Regions from separate parts of the Pseudomonas sp. App30 genome, predicted to be linked through region 1. Evidence: predicted binding sites of a transcription regulator. Region 1 holds the regulator's gene; the other holds the start of a gene.

The links. The regulator sigma-54, encoded in region 1, starts transcription at its own class of promoters, with help from an activator protein. The targets are predictions, from matches to a motif close to ANTGGCATNNANNTTGCTNT.
Region 2: a site for sigma-54 is predicted at 7,370-7,389, ahead of flgB (flagellar basal body rod protein FlgB). Genes of this name have one in related genera too.

What each region holds. Positions count from the first base shown of each region.
Region 1 is NZ_CP133165.1:2,721,317-2,731,493, reverse strand. It holds gene rapZ (RNase adapter RapZ) at 1-178, opposite strand, end outside; gene ptsN (PTS IIA-like nitrogen regulatory protein PtsN) at 181-645, opposite strand; gene hpf (ribosome hibernation-promoting factor, HPF/YfiA family) at 658-966, opposite strand; gene RAM80_RS12620 (RNA polymerase factor sigma-54) at 1,078-2,574, opposite strand; gene lptB (LPS export ABC transporter ATP-binding protein) at 2,746-3,471, opposite strand; gene lptA (lipopolysaccharide transport periplasmic protein LptA) at 3,471-4,010, opposite strand; gene lptC (LPS export ABC transporter periplasmic protein LptC) at 3,997-4,569, opposite strand; gene RAM80_RS12600 (KdsC family phosphatase) at 4,578-5,102, opposite strand; gene RAM80_RS12595 (KpsF/GutQ family sugar-phosphate isomerase) at 5,102-6,076, opposite strand; gene RAM80_RS12590 (ATP-binding cassette domain-containing protein) at 6,308-7,117, shown strand; gene mlaE (lipid asymmetry maintenance ABC transporter permease subunit MlaE) at 7,117-7,914, shown strand; gene mlaD (outer membrane lipid asymmetry maintenance protein MlaD) at 7,914-8,381, shown strand; gene RAM80_RS12575 (MlaC/ttg2D family ABC transporter substrate-binding protein) at 8,393-9,034, shown strand; gene RAM80_RS12570 (STAS domain-containing protein) at 9,031-9,336, shown strand; gene RAM80_RS12565 (BolA family protein) at 9,457-9,696, shown strand; gene murA (UDP-N-acetylglucosamine 1-carboxyvinyltransferase) at 9,719-10,177, shown strand, end outside.
Region 2 is NZ_CP133165.1:2,113,004-2,123,180, forward strand. It holds gene flgJ (flagellar assembly peptidoglycan hydrolase FlgJ) at 1-586, opposite strand, end outside; gene RAM80_RS09595 (flagellar basal body P-ring protein FlgI) at 598-1,719, opposite strand; gene flgH (flagellar basal body L-ring protein FlgH) at 1,732-2,427, opposite strand; gene flgG (flagellar basal-body rod protein FlgG) at 2,477-3,262, opposite strand; gene RAM80_RS09610 (flagellar basal body rod protein FlgF) at 3,311-4,051, opposite strand; gene flgE (flagellar hook protein FlgE) at 4,416-5,723, opposite strand; gene RAM80_RS09620 (flagellar hook assembly protein FlgD) at 5,751-6,452, opposite strand; gene flgC (flagellar basal body rod protein FlgC) at 6,468-6,914, opposite strand; gene flgB (flagellar basal body rod protein FlgB) at 6,918-7,325, opposite strand; gene cheR (protein-glutamate O-methyltransferase CheR) at 7,686-8,513, opposite strand; gene RAM80_RS09640 (chemotaxis protein CheV) at 8,566-9,492, opposite strand; gene flgA (flagellar basal body P-ring formation chaperone FlgA) at 9,568-10,177, shown strand, end outside.

The sequences.
Region 1 (10,177 bases):
CGATGGACACGGCTACCAGCGGCTGGGCCAGCTCGGTGCGGATCAGGGCGCGCTCGGCCAGTTCCGGCAGCAGGCCGGCCGGCAGGTTGTCGATGCAGTAGAAACCGTTGTCTTCCAGCACGTCCAGCGCGGTGCTTTTGCCCGAGCCGGAACGGCCGCTGACGATGATCAGGCGCATGGTCAATGACCTTTCTGTTCGTCCAGCACAACCTGATAGAGGGCATCGCTGCTTTTCGCCGAGCGCAGGCGCTCGCGCACGTCGGCGCGGTCGAGCATGCCGGCGATCTGGCTCAGCAACGCCAGGTGTTCATTGGTCGCCTCCTGGGGGACCAGGAGCACGAAGACCAGGTCGACCGGGGCGCCGTCGATGGCGTCGTAGTCGATCTTGTTCTCCAGGTGCAGCAGGGCGCTGATCGGCGTGGTGCAGCCAACCAGGCGGCAATGGGGGATGGCAATACCGTTGCCAAAACCGGTCGAGCCCAGTTTTTCGCGGGCGACCAGGCTTTCGAACACTACCTGCATCTCAAGGCCCGGGACTTCCCGGGCGATGAGGGTGGCGATGTGTTCGAGTACTTTCTTCTTGCTGCCGCCCGGCGCGTTCACGAGGGAACGGCCGGGGGTCAGGATGTTTTCAAGTCGGATCATGAGGGGGGAGTGTCAGCGGGCGGTCTGGCCTTGCAGCAGACTCTGCTGTTTTTCCTTATGCTTTTTGAGTTGGCGGTCGAGCTTGTCGGTCAGCAGGTCGATGGCCGCGTACATATCATCATGTTCCGCGTTTGCCACGACTTCGCCACCGGGTACGCGCAGGGTGGCCTCGATTTTCTGTTTCAGCTTCTCGACCTCCATGATGACCTGCACGTTGGTGATCTTGTCGAAATGGCGCTCCAATCGGTCGAGTTTCTCACCGATGTAAGTGCGCATGGCGTCGGTCACAACCAGTTGATGTCCACTGATGTTGACTTGCATACCGCTTTCTCCTTATTGCCAGTGCATAAAGAGACAGGTTGGTTAACCTGCCACTGGAACGCTGTGGCACATCCGGCAAGCCCACTGGCAGCGCGTTGGCGCTGCCAGGATTCACATCAGCCGCTTGCGTTCGCTGGACGGCGCGATCCCTAGGGATTCACGGTACTTGGCGACAGTGCGGCGGGCTACCTGGATGCCTTGTGCCTCCAGTAAACCAGCGATCTTGCTGTCACTCAATGGCTTTTTCTGATTTTCCGCGGCAACCAGTTTCTTGATGATCGCGCGGATCGCCGTGGACGAGCATTCTCCGCCCTCGGAGGTGCTGACGTGGCTGGAGAAAAAGTATTTCAGCTCGTAGATGCCGCGCGGGGTGTGCATGTATTTCTGCGTGGTCACCCGCGAAATGGTCGACTCGTGCATGCCCACCGCCTCGGCGATGTCGTGCAGCACCAGCGGCTTCATGGCCTCGTCGCCGTAGTCGAGGAAACCGCGCTGGTGCTCGACGATCTGGCTGGCGACCTTCATCAGGGTCTCGTTGCGGCTCTGCAGGCTCTTGATGAACCAGCGCGCCTCCTGCAACTGGTTGCGCATGAAGGTGTTGTCGGCGCTGGTGTCGGCGCGGCGCACGAAGCCGGCGTACTGCGGGTTGACGCGCAGGCGCGGTACGGCTTCCTGGTTCAGCTCCACCAGCCAGCGCTCGTTGTCCTTGCGCACGATGACGTCGGGCACCACGTACTCGGCTTCGCTGGACTCGATCTGCGAGCCAGGGCGCGGGTTGAGGCTTTGCACCAGTTCAATGACCTGGCGCAGCTCGTCTTCCTTGAGCTTCATGCGGCGCATCAGCTGGCTGTAGTCGCGGCTGCCCAGCAGGTCGATGTAGTCGGCCACCAGGCGCTGGGCCTCACTGAGCCACGGCGTGCGCGGGGGCATCTGGCGCAGTTGCAGCAGCAGGCATTCGCTGAGGTCGCGGGCGCCGATGCCGGCGGGCTCGAACTGCTGGATGCGGTGCAGCACGGCTTCCACTTCGTCCAGCTCGATGTCCAGCTCCGGGTCGAAGGAGTCGCAGATCTCCTGCAGCGTCTCGTCCAGGTAGCCCTGGTTGTTGATGCAGTCGATCAGGGTGACCGCGATCAGGCGATCGGTGTCGGACATGGGCGCCAGGTTGAGTTGCCACAGCAGATGGCTCTGCAGGCTTTCGCCGGCCGACGTGCGGGTGGTGAAGTCCCATTCGTCGTCATCGTTGCTGGGCAGGCTGCTGGCGCTGGTCTGGTAGATGTCTTCCCAGGCGGTGTCGACGGGAAGCTCGTTGGGAATGCGCTCGCTCCACTCGCCGTCTTCGAGGTTGTCGACGGTGGGGGCGGAGGTTTCCTGGTAGCTGGGCTCCTGGATTTCCGGCGTGACCTGTTGCTCGGCCTTGTCGGCCATGGGGTCGCTGTTGTCGAAGTCGTCGCCTTCTTCCTGGCGTTCGAGCATCGGATTGGATTCCAGGGCCTCCTGGATTTCCTGTTGGAGGTCCAGGGTGGAGAGCTGGAGGAGGCGGATGGCCTGTTGCAACTGCGGTGTCATCGTCAGTTGCTGGCCCATTCTTAGGACGAGCGATGGTTTCATGGCAGGGGCTTAACACCTTATTCGCCGGCGCAAAGCGCCATCCACTACGGGCGCCGAGGCTCTCGGCTTTTGTCGTAAGCAAATTATATGCCTGAAACCGAAGTGTTTGCCTAGAGCGACACCGCAATTAATTCGCGGCGCGCCCCGGGCAACCAGCCAAACACCTCGCCGTTACAGGCGGAACTCGTGGCCGAGGTAAACCTCTTTCACCAGTTGGTTTGCCAGGATGGTCTCGGCATCGCCTTCGGCGATCAGCTGGCCATCGTTGACGATGTAAGCGGTTTCACAGATATCCAGGGTCTCGCGAACGTTGTGGTCGGTGATCAACACGCCGATGCCCTTGTTCTTGAGGTGATGAATGATCTGCTTGATGTCGCCGACCGAGATCGGGTCGACACCGGCAAAGGGTTCGTCCAGCAGGATGAACTTGGGCGCGGTCGCCAGCGCGCGGGCAATTTCCACCCGGCGCCGCTCGCCGCCCGACAGGCTCATGCCCAGGTTGTCGCGGATGTGCGTGATGTGGAACTCCTGCAGCAGGCTTTCCAGCTCCTTCACGCGGCCGGCCTTGTCCAGCTCCGGGCGGGTTTCCAGGATGGCCATGATGTTGTCGGAGACCGACAGCTTGCGGAAGATCGAGGCTTCCTGCGGCAGGTAGCCGATGCCCGAGCGAGCGCGACCGTGCATGGGCTGGTGGCTCACGTCCAGGTCGTCGATCAGCACGCGGCCCTGATCGGCGCGCACCAGGCCGACGATCATGTAGAAGCAGGTGGTCTTGCCGGCGCCGTTAGGCCCCAGGAGGCCGACGATCTGCCCACTTTCGATGGACATGCTGACGTCACGCACCACTTGCCGGCCCTTGTAGGCCTTGGCCAGGTGCTGGGCTTTGAGGATAGCCATTACTTGCCCTGCTGCTGGTCGGTTTTGCTTTTCGGCTGGATGACCATGTCGATGCGTGGTCGTGGCGTGACCTTGGCGCCTGTGGCGCGGCCGGCGTTCACTACCTGCTTGACGGTGTCATAGACGATCTTCTCGCCTTCGGACGTGTTGCCGTCGTTCACCACCTTGGCCTGGTCGATCAGGATGATGCGGTTCTGCGCCGAGAAATACTGGATGGTCTTGCCGTAGCCCTGGACGATGGGCTTGTCGATCGCCGGCTTCTGCTCGTAGTAGGCCAGGTTGCCCACCGAGGTGAAGGTGTCGACGTCGCCCTGGGCGTTGCGGGTGATGGTCACGGTGTTGCCGGTGATCTTCATGGTGCCCTGGGTGATGATGACGTTGCCCTTGTAGACGGCCACGCCCTGCTTGTCATCCAGTTGTGCGTCGTCGGACTGGATGTGGATCGGCTGGTCGCGATCCGTAGGCAGTGCCCAGGCGCCAGCGCTCCCCAGTGCAGAGCCCAGGGAGAGCAATAAAGGGAGGGTTTTAGCGAGCCTCATACAGTCCTCTTACGTTTGACAGCAAGTTGATCTTGCTGTCTTTCAAATATGCCTTCATGCCCGTGCCCGTCGAGACGCCACCGGCGCCGTCGATTCTAACGTCTCGGTCAGTCTGCGCATATTGCTGTTGTGGGAATACCGTCATGCGCGTGGTGGTAATCAGGGTAGGACGGTTTTTCTGGTCGGTGCGGGCCACGCGGACGTTGTCGATCAGCTCGACCTGGGTGCCGTCGGGGTTCACTTCGCCGTGGTCGCTGGTCACGTGCCAGGGGTACACGGTGCCGCGGTACAGGTTCATGTCCGGGTTGGTCACCTTGGTGACCTGGCTGGCCTGCAGGTGCTCGACCTTGTCACCGGTCATGCGGTACTGCACGCCGCCGTCAGGCAGGTACTGCACAGCGTGGGCGTTGATGGCGTAATAGTCGATGGCACTTTCGTCGACAGCAGCCGCAGGCTTGTCGAGGAAGGTGTCCGGGTTGATGTTCCAGTAGCCGACGGAGACGAAGATCGCCACGACGACACAGAACAACAGGAGATTGCGCAGTTTTTTACTCGGCATGGGAAACTCTATAAATAGGCGGCCAGGGCCGCTTCGAGGTTGCCTTGGGCACGCAGGATCAGCTCGCAGAACTCGCGGGCAGCGCCTTCGCCGCCACGGGCCTGGGTCACGCCGTCGGCGTGCTCGCGCACGAACGGCACGGCGTTGGCCACGGCCATGCCCAGGCCGACGCGGCGGATGGGGGCCAGGTCCGGCAGGTCGTCGCCCAGGTAGGCTACCTGTTCATAGCTTAGGCCCAGTTGCGCCAGAAGGTCGTCCAGTGCCACCAATTTGTCTTCGCGGCCCTGGTACAGGTGGGCGATGCCCAGGCTCTTGGCCCGGCGCTCGACGATCGGGTTCTTGCGCCCGGTGATGATCGCCGTGACTACGCCCGAGTTGATCAGCATCTTGATGCCCTGGCCGTCCAGGGTGCTGAACGTCTTGATCTCGCTGCCGTCTTCGCAGAAGTACAGGCGGCCGTCGGTCAGCACGCCGTCCACGTCAAACACCGCCAGTTTCACGGCCTGGCCGCGTTGCAACAGGTGCTGGGTCATCACATTACTCCGGCGCGCAGCAGGTCGTGCATGTTCAGGGCGCCAACCGGGCGGTCCTGCTTGTCGACCACCACCAGCGCGCTGATCTTGTGGTCTTCCATGATCTTCAGGGCCTCGGCGGCGAGCATCTCGGCGCGGGCGGTCTTGCCGTGGGGCGTCATCACTTCCTCGATGCGCGCGCTGTGCACGTCGATGGTGCGGTCCAGGGTGCGGCGCAGGTCGCCGTCGGTGAATATCCCGGCCAGGCGGCCATCCTCTTCAAGGACCACGGTCATGCCCAGCCCCTTGCGGGTCATTTCCATCAGCGCATCCTTGAGCAGCGTGCCGCGAACCACCTGCGGCAGTTCCTCGCCGGCATGCATCACGTTCTCCACCTTGAGCAGCAGGCGGCGGCCCAGGGCGCCACCGGGGTGCGAGAAGGCGAAGTCCTCGGCGGTGAAGCCGCGGGCCTCCAGCAGGGCGATGGCCAGGGCGTCGCCCAGCACCAGCGCCGCGGTGGTGGAGGAGGTGGGCGCCAGGTTCAGCGGGCAGGCCTCGTGGACCACGCGGGCGTCCAGGTTGACCTCGGCGGCCTTGGCCAGCGGCGAGTCGGGGTTGCCGGTCATGCTGATGAGCTGGATGCCCAGGCGCTTGATCAGCGGCAGCAGGGTGACGATTTCATTCGTGGAGCCGGAGTTGGACAGGGCCAGGATGATGTCATCGCGGGTGATCATGCCCATGTCGCCGTGGCTGGCCTCGGCCGGGTGCACGAAAAACGCCGTGGTGCCGGTGCTGGCCAGGGTCGCGGCGATCTTGTTGCCGATATGCCCTGACTTGCCCATGCCGACCACGACGACGCGGCCCTTGCTGGCGAGGATCATTTCGCAGGCGCGGACGAAGTCGGCATCAATATGGGCCAGCAAGCCCTCTACCGCCTCGAGTTCAAGGCGGATGGTGCGCTGTGCCGATTGGATCAGGTCGCTGGATTGGCTCATGTCGGAAACGTATTGCCTGATGAAAAGGCGGCGATTATAGCCGTATTGATCGAAACCCTCACGTTCGATCGTCATCCATTAAATGTCTTGTTGCTTATTCGCTTTTGGAACGGCCTTGGGGCGCGTGTGTCTGGGGTGATATAGTTCGCCGCCAGTTGGCCCGCCAGAAGCGCGCGTGTCTTCGCGACGGGGGAAAGCGTCCGAGGACAGGCTGCATCGCAAGGAGTTTAGATGAGTGCCGATAATGACTACGCGGTCGAGCTGAAGGGTGTGTCCTTCAAGCGCGGTTCGCGGAGTATCTTCAAAAATGTCGATATCCGCATTCCAAGAGGCAAGGTCACCGGTATCATGGGACCTTCCGGCTGCGGCAAGACAACCCTGCTGCGCCTGATGGGCGCGCAGTTGCGCCCCAGTGGTGGCGAGGTCTGGGTCAATGGCCAGAACCTGCCGGCGCTGTCGCGTAGCGACCTGTTCGACGCCCGCAAGCACATGGGCGTGCTGTTCCAGAGCGGCGCGCTGTTCACCGACCTCGACGTGTTCGAGAACGTGGCGTTCCCGCTGCGGGTGCATACCGACCTGCCCGAGGAAATGATCCGCGACATCGTCCTGCTCAAGCTGCAGGCCGTTGGCCTGCGCGGTGCCGTGGAACTGATGCCCGACGAGCTGTCCGGTGGCATGAAGCGTCGCGTGGCCCTGGCCCGCGCCATTGCCATGGACCCGCAGATCCTCATGTACGACGAACCATTCGTCGGCCAGGACCCTATCGCCATGGGCGTGCTGGTGCGCCTGATCCGCCTGCTCAACGATGCCTTGGGCATTACCAGCATCGTGGTCTCCCATGACCTGGCCGAAACCGCCAGCATCGCCGACTACATCTATGTGGTGGGTGACGGGCAGGTGCTGGGGCAGGGTACGCCGCAGGAACTGATGGCGGCGGACAATCCTCGCATTCGCCAATTCATGAAAGGCGACCCCGACGGGCCGGTTCCTTTCCATTTCCCGGCGCCGGACTACCGCGCCGATCTTCTGGGGACGCGCTGATGCGCAAGAAATCACTACTGGAGCGCATCCGCCTGTTCGGCCGCGCGGCCATCGACATGCTGGCGGTGCTGGGGCGTTCCGGGCTGTTCCTGATGCATGCGCTGGTCGGGCGTCGTGGCGTGGGCGGTGGCTTCCAACTGCTGGTCAAGCAACTGTATTCGGTCGGCGTGATGTCGCTGCTGATCATCGTCGTGTCGGGCATGTTCATCGGCATGGTGCTGGCCCTGCAGGGCTTCAGCATCCTCACCAAGTACGGTTCCGAGCAGGCCGTGGGGCAGATGGTCGCCCTGACCCTGCTGCGCGAGCTGGGCCCGGTGGTCACCGCCTTGCTGTTCGCCGGCCGCGCGGGCTCCGCGCTGACGGCCGAGATCGGCAACATGAAGTCCACCGAGCAGCTGTCGAGCCTGGAAATGATCGGCGTCGACCCGCTCAAGTACATCGCTGCGCCGCGCCTGTGGGCAGGCTTCATTTCCTTGCCTATCCTGGCCATGATCTTCAGCGTCGTGGGCATCTGGGGCGGCTCGTGGGTGGCCATCGACTGGCTGGGTGTGTATGACGGCTCGTTCTGGGCCAACATGCAGAACAGCGTCAATTTCACCGACGACGTCCTCAACGGCGTGGTCAAGAGCCTGGTGTTCGCGTTCGTGGTGACCTGGATCGCCGTGTTCCAGGGCTACGACTGCGACCCGACTTCCGAAGGCATCAGCCGCGCCACCACCAAGACCGTGGTGTATGCCTCGCTGGCCATCCTGGGCCTGGACTTTATTCTGACCGCTTTGATGTTTGGAGATTTCTGATGCAAAACCGCACCCTGGAAATCGGTGTCGGCATGTTTCTGCTGGCCGGGATTCTGGCACTGATTCTGCTGGCCCTTCGCGTCAGCGGCCTGTCCACCAGCGCCGCCAACGATACCTACAAGCTGTACGCCAACTTCGACAACATCGCCGGCCTGACCGTGCGCGCCAAGGTCACCATGGCCGGCGTCACCGTGGGCAAGGTCACCGCCATCGACCTGGACCGGGACACCTTCACCGGCCGCGTCACCATGCAGATCGACAAGAAGGTGAATAACCTGCCGACCGACTCCACTGCATCTATCCTGACGGCTGGCCTGCTGGGCGAGAAGTACATCGGCCTGAGCGTGGGCGGTGAAGACACCCTGCTCAAGGACGGCGGAACCATTCACGACACCCAGTCGTCCCTTGTACTGGAAGACCTGATCGGCAAATTCCTGCTCAATACCGTTAACAAAGACGCCAAATGAGGAGTTACTCCATGATGTCCATCCTGCGACGTGGCCTGCTGGTGCTGTTGGCCTGTGTGCCGCTGTTGGCCAATGCTGCCGACCAGTCCGCCCATGACCTGGTGGATCGCACCACCAAGGAGCTGCTGGCAGACCTGGCGGCGAACAAGGCCCAGTACAAGGCGGACCCGACCAAGTTCTATGACGCCTTGAACAACATCATCGGCCCGGCTGTCGATGCGGAAGGCATTTCCAAGAGCATCATGACCGTCAAGTACTCGAAGGGCGCCACCCCTGCACAGATCACCCGTTTTGAAGAGAACTTCAAGAAGGGCCTGATGCAGTTCTATGGCAATGCACTGCTCGAATACAACAACCAGGGCATCACCGTCGGCCCGGCCAAGGGCGACGAGGGCGACCGTACCAGCGTCGACATGACCGTCAAGGGCGACAGCGGCGCGGTCTATCCGGTCCAATACACCCTGGTGAAGCTGAACGGCGAATGGAAAGTGCGTAACGTCATCGTCAACGGCATCAACCTGGGCAAGCTGTTCCGTGACCAGTTCGCCGATGCCATGCAGCGCAACGGCAACAACCTGGACAAGACCATCGACGGCTGGGCTGGCGAAGTGGCCAAGGCCAAGGCCGAGAAGGGCACGGGTGCTGCGCAATGACTGAAGCAGCCATCAGCCAAGGCGCTGGCGGCGAGCTGCTGTTGACCGGCGTGCTGGACTACAGCACCGGCAAGGCCCTGCGCAACCAGGGCCAGAAGCTGGTCAAGGCCAGCCCCGGCAATGCCCTGGTGCTCGACTGTTCGGGCGTGCTCAAGTCCAGCAGCGTGGGGCTTTCCCTGCTGCTGTGCCTGCAGCGCGACGCCATCGCCGCCGGCAAGACCCTGGCTATCCGGGGCTTGCCGCGCGACATGCAGCAGATCGCCGAAGTGTGCCAGGTGAGCGGTATTTTGTCGGCCGCGTGAACATTCAGGCACAATGAACAAGCCCCTCCGTCCGAGTCCTTGCAACCAGGGTTCGCAGGCGAGGGGCTTTTTTTGTATGATGGCCGACCCGCGCGCACAGGGCGCCGATCGAGGTTGAGCATGCAGGCCGTAGAAGTTAAAAGCTTCCTTGAAGCACAGCTGGCAAATGTCCAGGTCGAAGTTGAAGGCGAAGGCTGCAACTTCCAATTGAACGTGATCAGTGACGAGCTGGCCGCCTTGAGTCCGGTCAAGCGTCAGCAGCAGATCTATGCTCATCTCAATCCCTGGATCGTCGATGGCAGCATCCATGCGGTCACAATGAAATTTTTCAGCAGCGCAGCCTGGGCTGAGCGCACCTGAGCCTGAGGGCGTCGAGATTCTTATGGACAAACTGATTATTACTGGCGGCGTTCGTCTTGATGGCGAAATCCGCATTTCCGGGGCGAAGAACTCTGCCCTGCCGATCCTGGCCGCCACGCTGCTGGCCGATGGCCCGGTAACCGTTGCCAACCTGCCACACCTGCACGACATCACCACGATGATCGAGCTGTTCGGTCGCATGGGCATCGAGCCGGTGATCGATGAAAAACTGTCGGTCGAAATCGACCCACGCACCATCAAGACCCTGGTTGCACCGTACGAGCTGGTGAAGACCATGCGCGCCTCGATCCTGGTGTTGGGCCCCATGGTCGCCCGTTTCGGTGAGGCCGAAGTCGCCCTGCCTGGCGGTTGCGCCATCGGCTCGCGTCCGGTCGACCTGCACATCCGTGGCCTGGAAGCCATGGGCGCGGTCATCGACGTGGAAGGCGGCTACATCAAGGCCAAGGCGCCGGAAGGCGGC
Region 2 (10,177 bases), 610 kb from region 1:
GCGCCTGGGTGGCCGCGGCGGTGCCGTCGGTGGCCGCCGAGGTGGACGGCACGATGCCGGCCATGATGCGGTCGGCCAGCTTGCTGGGCAGCGACAGGCGGCGCTGGTTGAGCATGGCCACGTCGTTGCTGTGGGCGGTGCTGGCCGTGCCGTTGAGCGCGTGCTTGAGGTCGGCCGCCGTGTTGCGCCCGCCGTTGAGCGTGGACAGCGCCGGGGCGTTGTGGTCGAACGGGTTGGCGCCGGTGTGCTCCACGCCCTTGTTCTTGGACAACTGCCGCATCAGCACGTCCTGCAGGCCGATGCCGTTGCCCTGCTTGGACAGGGTCACGGCCAGCTGCTGGTCGTACATCGACTGATACTGCTTGGTGGTCTCGGTGTTCATCGGGTTGTCCTTGCCCAACACGTCGTTGGCCGAACGCATCGACTTGAGCATTTCACCGACGAACAGCGACTCGAACTCCTGGGCCACCTTCTTCAGGTTGGCGTCGCTGTCCTTGTCACCGGTCTTCAGCGCGTTCAGGCGATTGAGGTCCGTGTAGGCCCCGGAATCGGCGGGGGCGCTGACGCCACCTTTGGGCATGTCCATGCGCTGCTACCTCAAATCACGATCAGGTCGGCTTGCAGGGCGCCGGCCTGTTTCAGTGCTTCGAGGATGGCCATCAGGTCGCTGGGCGCCGCGCCCACCTGGTTGACCGCACGCACGATCTCGTCAAGCGTGGTGCCGGGGCCGAACTTGAACATCGGCTTGGCTTCCTGCTGGGCGTTGATCTTGGAACGCGGTACCACGGCGGTCTGGCCGTTGGACAGCGGGCCCGGCTGGCTGACGATCGGGTCTTCGGTGATGGTCACGGTGAGGCTGCCGTGGGTCACGGCGGCTGGCGAGACCTTCACGTTCTGGCCGATGACGATGGTGCCGGTACGCGAGTTGATGATGACCTTGGCCGGGGCCGCGCCTGGGTCCACTTCCAGGTTTTCCAGCACCGAGATGTAGTCCACGCGCTGGCTCGGGTCGATCGGCGCGGTGACGCGCACCGAGCCGCCGTCGATGGCCTGGGCCACGCCTGGGCCGAGCATGTTGTTGATCTTGTCGACAATGTGCTTGGCGGTGGTGAAGTCCGAACGGTTGAGGTTCAGGGTCAGGCTGTTGCCCTGGTTGAAGCCGCTCGGCACCGAACGCTCCACCGAGGCACCGCCGGGAATGCGGCCGGCCGACGGCACGTTGACGGTGATCTTGGAGCCGTCCTTGCCCTCGGCGTCGAAGCCGCCCACCACCAGGTTGCCCTGGGCGATGGCGTAGACGTTGCCGTCGATACCCTTCAGCGGGGTCATCAGCAGGCTGCCGCCGCGCAGGCTCTTGGAGTTACCGATGGACGACACGGTGACGTCGATGGTCTGGCCAGGCTTGGAGAACGGTGGCAGGTCGGCATGGATCGACACTGCCGCGACGTTTTTCAGCTGCGTGGTGCCGGTACCGGTGGGCACCTTGATGCCGAATTGCGCCAGCATGTTGTTGAAGGTCTGCAGGGTGAACGGGGTCTGGGTGGTCTGGTCACCCGTACCGTCCAGGCCCACCACCAGGCCGTAGCCGATCAACTGGTTGGAGCGCACGCCGGAAATGCTCGCGATGTCCTTGAGGCGCTCGGCCTGGGCGGCGCTGGCCGCTCCCAGTGCCGCGGCAGCCAGCAGGGTCACGGCCATCAGGTGCTTGAATTTACGCATGGTCGTGGACACCTAGAAAGGCCAGTAGGGGCTCATGAAGAAACGGTCAAGCCAACCGGTCTGGTTGGACTCGGCGAACGCGCCGGTGCCCGAATAGGTAATGCGTGCGTCGGCGACACGGGTCGACGACACGGTGTTGTCGGTGGCGATGTCGTCGGCACGGATCAGGCCGGCGATGCGCACCAGCTCTTCGCCGGTGTTGAGCGTCAGCCATTTCTCGCCGCGCACGGACAAGATGCCGTTGGGCAGCACGTCGGCCACGGTCACGGTGATCGAACCGGTCAGGCTGTTGGCCTGGTCGGCCTTGGCGGTGCCGTCGGTGGCGCGGGTGCCGGTGTAGCCGGCGTCCAGGCTCAGCTTGCCGCCGGTCAGCGGGTTGGTGGTGGACGCGCCACCGCCAAACAGCGAGGTCAGGCCCAGGGAGGTGCTGGAGTCCTTGGTCAGCTTGGAGTCGGCGCTCTTGCTGGCCGCGGTCTTCTCGGCCAGGGTCACGGTGATGATGTCCCCTACCCGGAACGCCTTGCGGTCGGTGTACAGGTTCTGGTCGAAGCCGGACTGGTAAATCGAGCCGTTGTTGGACGCCGCAGGCAGCGGGGTGCGTGGCAGCACCGGCGCGTAGTACGGGTCATTGGGCTTGGGCGGCGGCGACATGCAACCCGACAACAAAGCGATCCCACTCAAGGCAAGAACACTGGACAAACGACTCATGACACTGACCTCACGATGAAGCTGGCGCCGGCGGCGCCGTGTGGCTGGATTACAGATTCTGCGTTACGTACTGGAGCATCTGGTCGGCGGTCGAGATCACTTTGGAGTTCATCTCGTAGGCGCGCTGGGTGGTGATCATGTTCACCAGCTCTTCAACGGTGCTGACGTTGGAGTTTTCCAGGGTGTTCTGCAGGGTGGTGCCGAAGCCGTTGAGGCCCGGGGTACCCACTTGCGGCGCGCCGCTGGAAGCGGTTTCCAGGTACAGGTTGCTGCCGATGGCCTGCAGGCCGGCCGGGTTGATGAAGTCAGCGGTCTGCAGGTTGCCGATCACGGTCGAGGTGGCGCTGGTGGCGGTGGTGATCGACACGGTGCCGTCGGTGCCCACGGTGAAGGTCTGGGCGTTGGTCGGTACCACGATGGCCGGGTTCAGGGCGTTGCCGCTGGCGGTCACGATCTGGCCGTTGGAGTCCAGGTGGAAAGTACCGTCGCGGGTGTACGCGGTGGTGCCGTCCGGCTGGGTGATCTGGAAGAAACCACGGCCGTTGATGGCCATGTCCAGCGGCTGGTCAGTGGTGGCCAGGCTGCCGGCGGTGAAGTTCTTCTGGGTGCCGACGATGCGCACGCCGGTACCCAGCTGCAGGCCCGACGGCAGCTCGGTGTCGGTGGTGGAGTTGGCACCTGGCTGGCGCTTGGTCTGGTACAGCAGGTCCTGGAACTCGGCGCGGTCGGCCTTGAAGCCGGTGGTCGAGACGTTGGCCAGGTTGTTGGAAATGGTCGTCAGGTTCATGTCCTGAGCGGCCAGACCGGTCTTGCTGACGTATAGTGCCGGAAGCATTCTGTTCTCCTAAGTGCGCGCCTGTTTTTCGCCGCGCCCAGTCATTTATCAGGTGTTCTGCAAGACCCGCGCCATGGACTCATCGTCCTCCTTGGCGGTGGTCATCATCTTGATGTGCAGTTCGAATTGCTTGGACAGGGCCAGCACCGAGGTCATCTCTTCCACGGCGTTGACGTTGCTGGCCTGCAGGAAGCCGGAGGTCACGCTGGAGGTGGCGTCGGCCGCGGCCGGTTGGCCGTCCTTGGTGTGCAGCAAGCCGTCGGTGCCCTTGACCAGGTTGCGCGGGTCGGGCTTGACCAGCTTGATGCGGTCCACCTGGGCCATCACTTCCGGGCCCTGGCCCATGGAGCGAACGCTGATGGTGCCGTCGGCGCCCACCTCGATCTGCTGCTGGGGCGGCACGGCAATCGGACCGCCGTTGCCCATGACCGGCAAACCATTGCCGTCGCGCAGCACGCCCAGGGCGTCGACGTTCATGCTGGCCATGCGCACATAGCCCTCGCTGCCGTCGGGCGATTGCACGGCGATGTAGCTGTCGCCGTCGGCGGCCACGTCCAGGTCACGGCCGGTTGCCACCATGGCGCCGGGGGTGAAATCGGTGCCGGGGTTTTCGGTCATGGCGTAGGCGCGCGAGGCGTATACGTCGCCAAACACCGGCATGGAGCGGGCCTGCTCGAGGTCGCGCTGGAAGCCGTTGGTGGAAACGTTGGCCAGGTTGTTGGCGTGAGCCTTCATGGCCAATGAGTTCTGATTGGCCCCGCTCGTAGCCACGTAAAGCATTTTGTCCAAGGTATGTCTCCCATGACGGGCGAATGCCGCCGACCACTGTTCTGAATGGGATATAGCAACAAGCGGGCCAAGGTTGGAAAAGCCTTTGTGTGCCCGGTGTTACAGGGTGATTGCCGGGGTTGGCGCCCTGCCCTGCCCCCGGCCGAGTCGGAAAAACGGCGCGTGGCTGCCGGTTGGCGGCAAGGGGCGCCAGAAAACCGGAGCCGCTCCCCTGTAGCAGCGGCCGCAGGCCGCGTCGTTGACGCCGCAACTTCGCCTGAAACACCGAGGCGTATGCGACGCCGCCTTCGGCAGCTGCTACGGGGGAGCGGGCACAAAAAAACCCGGGCTTTGGGCCCGGGCTTTGTAGTGCTGCCGACAACTATCAAGTCATCTGGATAGTGGTCTGCATGATGGTGCTTTCGGTGGAGATGGTCTTGGCGTTGGCCTGGTAGTTGGACTGCGCCTTGATCAGGTTCACCAGCTCAGCGGTCAGGTCGACGTTGGAGTCTTCCAGCGACGAGGCGCTCAGCGAACCCATGGTGCCGCTGCTAGGGGTGCCGATCACCGGCACGCCCGAGGCGTAGGTTTCACGCCAGTCGGTGCCACCAGCCGGGCTCAGGCCCTGCACGTTGGCGAAGTTGGCCAGGGCCACCTGGCCGATGACGTTGGTCTTGCCGTTGGTGAAGGTAGCGGTCAGCTGGCCGGTGTCGCTCACCGACAGGGCCGACAGTTCGCCGGTGGCGTAGCCGTCCTGGTCCTTGGCAGTCGTGGCCGAGGTGGCGTTGTACTGGGTCAGGTTGGACATGTCCAGGGTGATATTCGCGGTAGCGGAAGCACCGTTGGAGGCGTAGGTACCGTCGCTCTGCTCGGCAGCAGGCACCCAGCCGGCGAGGCTGAAGGTACCGTCGTCGTTCACGGTCAGGCCACCGGTCACGGCGCCGGCGGTGTAGCTGTACGAACCGTCGGAGTTGAACGTGACCGGGTTGGCCAGCGGCGTGGTGGACGTCGGGTCGGTCGGGTTGACGCCGTCGATGGTGGTGTACATGGTCCAGCTGTTCGACGTGTCATCCTTCACGAAGTACTGGTTCAGCTGGTGGGCGTTGCCCTGGCTGTCATAGACGTCGGTGTTGAAGGTGTAGTTGTAGCTGCTGGTGTTCGAGGCAGTGAACGGGCTGACGGTCGGGGCGGTCGCACTGGAGTTCAGGTTGACGGTTTCCGAGATGCTGCTGGTCGCCTTGGGCGCCAGGTTGGACGTGTCGATGGCCAGGTTCGACAGCACGCCCGAGGTCAGCTTGCCGGTGGAGTCAGTGGTGTAGCCCTGCAGGTTGTTGCCGCTGGCATCGACGATGTTGCCGGACTTGTCGCTGTAGAAGGCACCGGCACGGGTGTACAGCTTCGAGCCGTTGTCGCTGAGCACGAAGAAACCGTTGCCGTTGATGGCCATGTCCAGGCTGTTGCCGGTGGACTCGATGTTGCCCTGGGTGAACTGCTGCGACACGGCGGCAGTGGTCACGCCGCTACCGACGGTGGTCTTGCCCGAGGTGCCACGGATGGACTGGGCATACTGGTCGGCGAATTCGGTGCGCGACGATTTGAAACCGGTGGTGGCGACGTTGGCAATGTTGTTGCCGGTGACGTCCAGGGCTTTGTTGGCTGCTGCCAGGCCACTGAGGCCGACGTTGAAAGACATGTTTTCACTCCTGCGCCGTAGCCGGCATTAAATTCCGATGGTTTGGACAGCAGACAGGGCAACACTGGAGCCCGTTGCCAGGTTCAGCGTCATTTCACCGCCGCTGGTGGTGGCCATGGTCACGCTGTTGACCGTGGTCGGCAGGTTGGTGGTCATGACTGTCGAGGTACCGTCGATGGTGGCAACCGCCTTGAAGGTGTAGTTGCCGGAGGCCGCGGTGTTGCCGTCGCCATCCTTGCCATCCCAGGTGAAGCTGTAGGTGCCGGCCGACTGGGTGCCCTCGTCGAGGGTACGCACCAGGGTGCCGTCACTGTTGTAGACGCCAATGGTGTTGCTGGTGCTGGAACCGGTCAGGTTCACCGAGCCGGTCAGGCCCTTGCTGGTGTCGACGTCGGCGGTGGTGCCGGTGACGATGACCGAGTGGCCGACCAGCGAGGACGCCTGCAGGGCCTGGGACGACTGGTACGAGGTGAGGATGGTGCTCACCGAGTCGTTGAGGCTCTGCATGCTTTCCAGGCTGCTGAACTGGGCCAGCTGCGAAACGAATTCGCTGTTGTCCTGTGGGTCCAGGGGGTTCTGGTTCTGCATCTGGGTAACCAGCAGTTGCAGGAACGCGTCCTTGCCCAGCGCACTGCCCGCGGTACCGGTGGAGCTGTCGGTGGTACTGGTGGTTTTCTGCAGTGACGTCAGGACGGACGAAGCCGAGGTGCTGTCAGTTGTTGTGGTCATGTTCTTGCGCCCCTATCACTGACCCAGGGTCAGGACTTTCTGCATCATGGTTTTCGCGGTATTCATGATGTCCGCGTTGGTCTGGAACGAACGGCTGGCGGAGATCATGTCGGCCATCTCCTCCACCACGTTGACGTTCGGGTAGTACACGTAGCCGTCTTTGTTGGCCGCCGGGTTCTTGGGCTCGTAGCGAGCTTCCAGGTTGCTCTGGTCCTCGACCACGCCCGACACCTGCACACCGCTGCCGGCGGCGTCCTGGTCCTGGAACAGCGAGCCGCTGTCGCCGGTGGATTGGGTCTGGTCGAACACGGTGGCGAACACCGGGTGGCGCGCGCGGTAGGTCTGGTCGATGCTCGACGAGACGGTCTCGGCGTTGGCGATGTTACTGGCGACGGTGTTCAGGCGAGTGGTCTGGGCACTCATGCCGGTACCGGCAATGTTGAAAACGCTGGCTAGAGACATGAATCACTCCCCACGGATGGCTGACACCAGCCCTTTGAATTTGGCGTTGAGCAGGGTGAAGCTGGCCTGGAAGTTCACCGAGTTCTGCGCGTAGTTGGCTTGTTCCACCTGCGCGTCCACGGTGTTCTGGTCCAGCGAGGGCGAGCTGGGGGTGCGGTACAGCAATTGCTGGTCACCCATGCTCAGGCCTTCGGCCTCGATGTGCTTGTCGTTGGTCCGCTCCAGCTCGAACGTGCCGTTCTGGCGCTTGTCGCCTTCGGCCTGCAGCACGGCGGCAAAGTCCAGGTCACGCGCCTTGTAGTTGGGCGTGTCGGCGTTGGCCAGGTTGTTGGCCAGCACTTCGGCGCGCTGGGCGCGGAACGCCAGTGCCTGCTCGTGGATGCCCAGCGCTTTGTCGAAACTGATGCTCATGGTGGAAACCTTTAAACGGCGGACCGGATGTTGGTGACAGAGAGATAGCAAGGCCCGTGCCAAACTGCGCGAGGCCCGGTTTTGCTGGGGTTTGGGGAAAGTGGCAAGCGGCAATGCCAGAAAAGCGGCAAGCGGGTTCCGCTGGGTGCCAACAAAGCGGCAATACCCGATTGCCGCTTTGCATGGCCCGGAACACCACCCCGTAGCGGCAACTGTCTTTGTGGGAGCTGGCTTGCCAGCGAGTTTTCAGAGCCTCAACAGCTCGCTGGCAAGCCAGCTCCCACAGTATGTAGCAGCTGCCGAAGGCTGCGTCCCCACCCCAAACGCCAAAAACAACAAAGGCCCCGAAGGGCCTTTGCGTTATTTCGCCTGGTAGATGATGCCCGGGCTGCACTGGACCATCTGGTAATGGTCCGGCAGGCCGTTCAGCGCCTCGGACGCGCCAAGGAACAGGTAGCCACCGGGCTTGAGGGTGCCATGGATGCGCATCAGGATGTCTTTCTTCACCTGGGCGGAGAAGTAGATCAGCACGTTGCGGCAGAACACCACGTCGAACTTGCCCAGCGCCGCGTAGCTGTCCAGCAGGTTGAACGAGCGGAACTCCACGCGGCTGCGAATCGGCGCCTTCACCGCCCAACGGCCAGGGCCCTTGGTGTCGAAGTAGCGCTGCAGGCGGTCCGCCGACAGGCCGCGGCCGATGGCCAGGCTGTCGTACTCGCCGCTCTTGCAGTTGGTGAGCATGGAACCGGACAGGTCGGTGGCGACGATCTGCGCACCGGCCTTGAGCTGGCCCAGGTTGGTACGCTCGAACTCGTCGATGGTCATGGACAGCGAATAGGGCTCCTGGCCCGACGAGCAGGCCGCCGACCAGATGCGCAGGCGCTGGCCCGGCGCGTTCTTGACGAACTCGGGGATGACCTTGTTCTTCATCACCTCGAAGGGGTAGGTATCGCGAAACCACAGGGTTTCGTTGGTGGTCATGGCGTCCACCACCTGCTCGCGCAGGCCACTGCGCGGCTGGGTCTGGATGCGCTGCACCAACTCGCCCAGGGACTTGATGCCCTGCTGTTCCATCAGCTTGTTGAGACGGCTGGAAACAAGATATTGCTTATTCTCGCCCAACAGAATGCCACAGGCTTTTTCCAGGAAGACCCGGAACTGTTCGAAATCCAAATTACCCGTAGACAATGGTGCCGCCTCTCAAATCGTCGTTCGTGCCTGGGGCATTATGCCCCGGGCGTTAGCCTGCTGCCTTGATCCGGTCAACCACGCGCTGGGCCAGGTCATCCGGCCGGAACTTGGCTAGGAAGTCGTCTGCCCCCACCTTCTTCACCATCGCCTGGTTGAACACCCCCGACAGGGAAGTATGCAGGGTGATGTGCAGGTTCTTCATGCGTGGGTCGCTGCGGATCTCCGCAGTCAAGGTATAGCCGTCCATCTCGGGCATTTCGATGTCGGAGATCATCATGAGGAATTCTTCCTCGGGATGCTTGCCTTCATCCACCAGCTTACGCAGGTAATCCAGCGCCTGCCGCCCGTCGTTCAATGCCACCACTTCCACGCCCACGGTCTGCAGGCAACGGGTCACCTGCTTGCGCGCCACCGACGAGTCATCCACGGTCAACACCCGCAGCGACACCGCCTTGTGCTGGGTTTCCTCATCCACCACGCCGACGGAAATCGATTCGGAGGTGGGCGCCACTTCCGCTAGGATTTTCTCCACATCGATGATTTCGACGAGCTTGTTGTCCACCCGAGTCACGGCCGTGAGGTAATGATCACGACCCGTGCCCTTGGGTGGCGGATGAATCTCTTCCCAGTTCATGTTGACGATGCGCTCTACCGAGTGCACCAGGAAGCCCTGGATCTTGGTGTTGTACTCCGTGATGATCACGAAGGTGTTCTTGATGTCCTGCAGACCGGGCGCACCGGTTGCCATTGCCAGATCGAGGATCGGGATGGTCGCCCCACGAATATTCGCCACACCGCGCACTACCGGGCTGGACTTGGGCATCACGGTCAGGTTCGGGCATTGCAGCACCTCCCGCACCTTGAACACGTTGATGCCATACAGCTGCGAACCGTTGAGCCGGAACAACAACAGTTCCAGGCGGTTCTGCCCTACCAGTTGAGTGCGCTGGTTCACCGAATCCATTACACCAGCCATGCCCGTGACTCCTTAAACCTTCGCGTGGATCGTACCTGAACATTGAGTCGGCACGACCCTTGCTTTTTGTAATGTATGAACGCAAAAACGACATTTTCCCGACGCATGGCACAGAGACTACTCTGCGGATTCGCCGTGTTGTGCATTTTTGGATTCGGCGGTGCCTCCCAGGCCGAAGAGTTCACAACTCCTGAGCAGCTTATCGGTACCACCCAGGGTTTTCTTGAGTTCACCGTAGAAGATTATCTGGCAACCAGCCAGACCGAAGGTCGCTACGAGATACAGGTCAACCCGCTTGACCCGCGCCTGCGCATGGGGCTATGCGACAAGGAATTGACAGCGGCGCTGCAAAGCCCTGCCACACCTATAGGCCGCGTGTCGGTGCGCGTGCGCTGTGACGGCAGCTCGCCCTGGACGGTGTTCGTGCCCGCCCAGGTGAAGCTGTTCCGCGACGTGGTGATCACCACCCGCCCGCTCAAGCGCGACAGCGTCATCGAGGACGGCGACGTGGCCATGCGCGAACGCGACGTCGGGCTGCTGCCCCAGGGCTACCTGACGGCACTGGATCAGGCAGTGGGCCAGAAGCTTCTCCGACCAACGGTAAACGACCAGGTATTGAGCCCGGCCCACGTGGAAGCGCCTGACACCATCAAGAAAGGCGACAACGTGGTGATCACCGCCACCA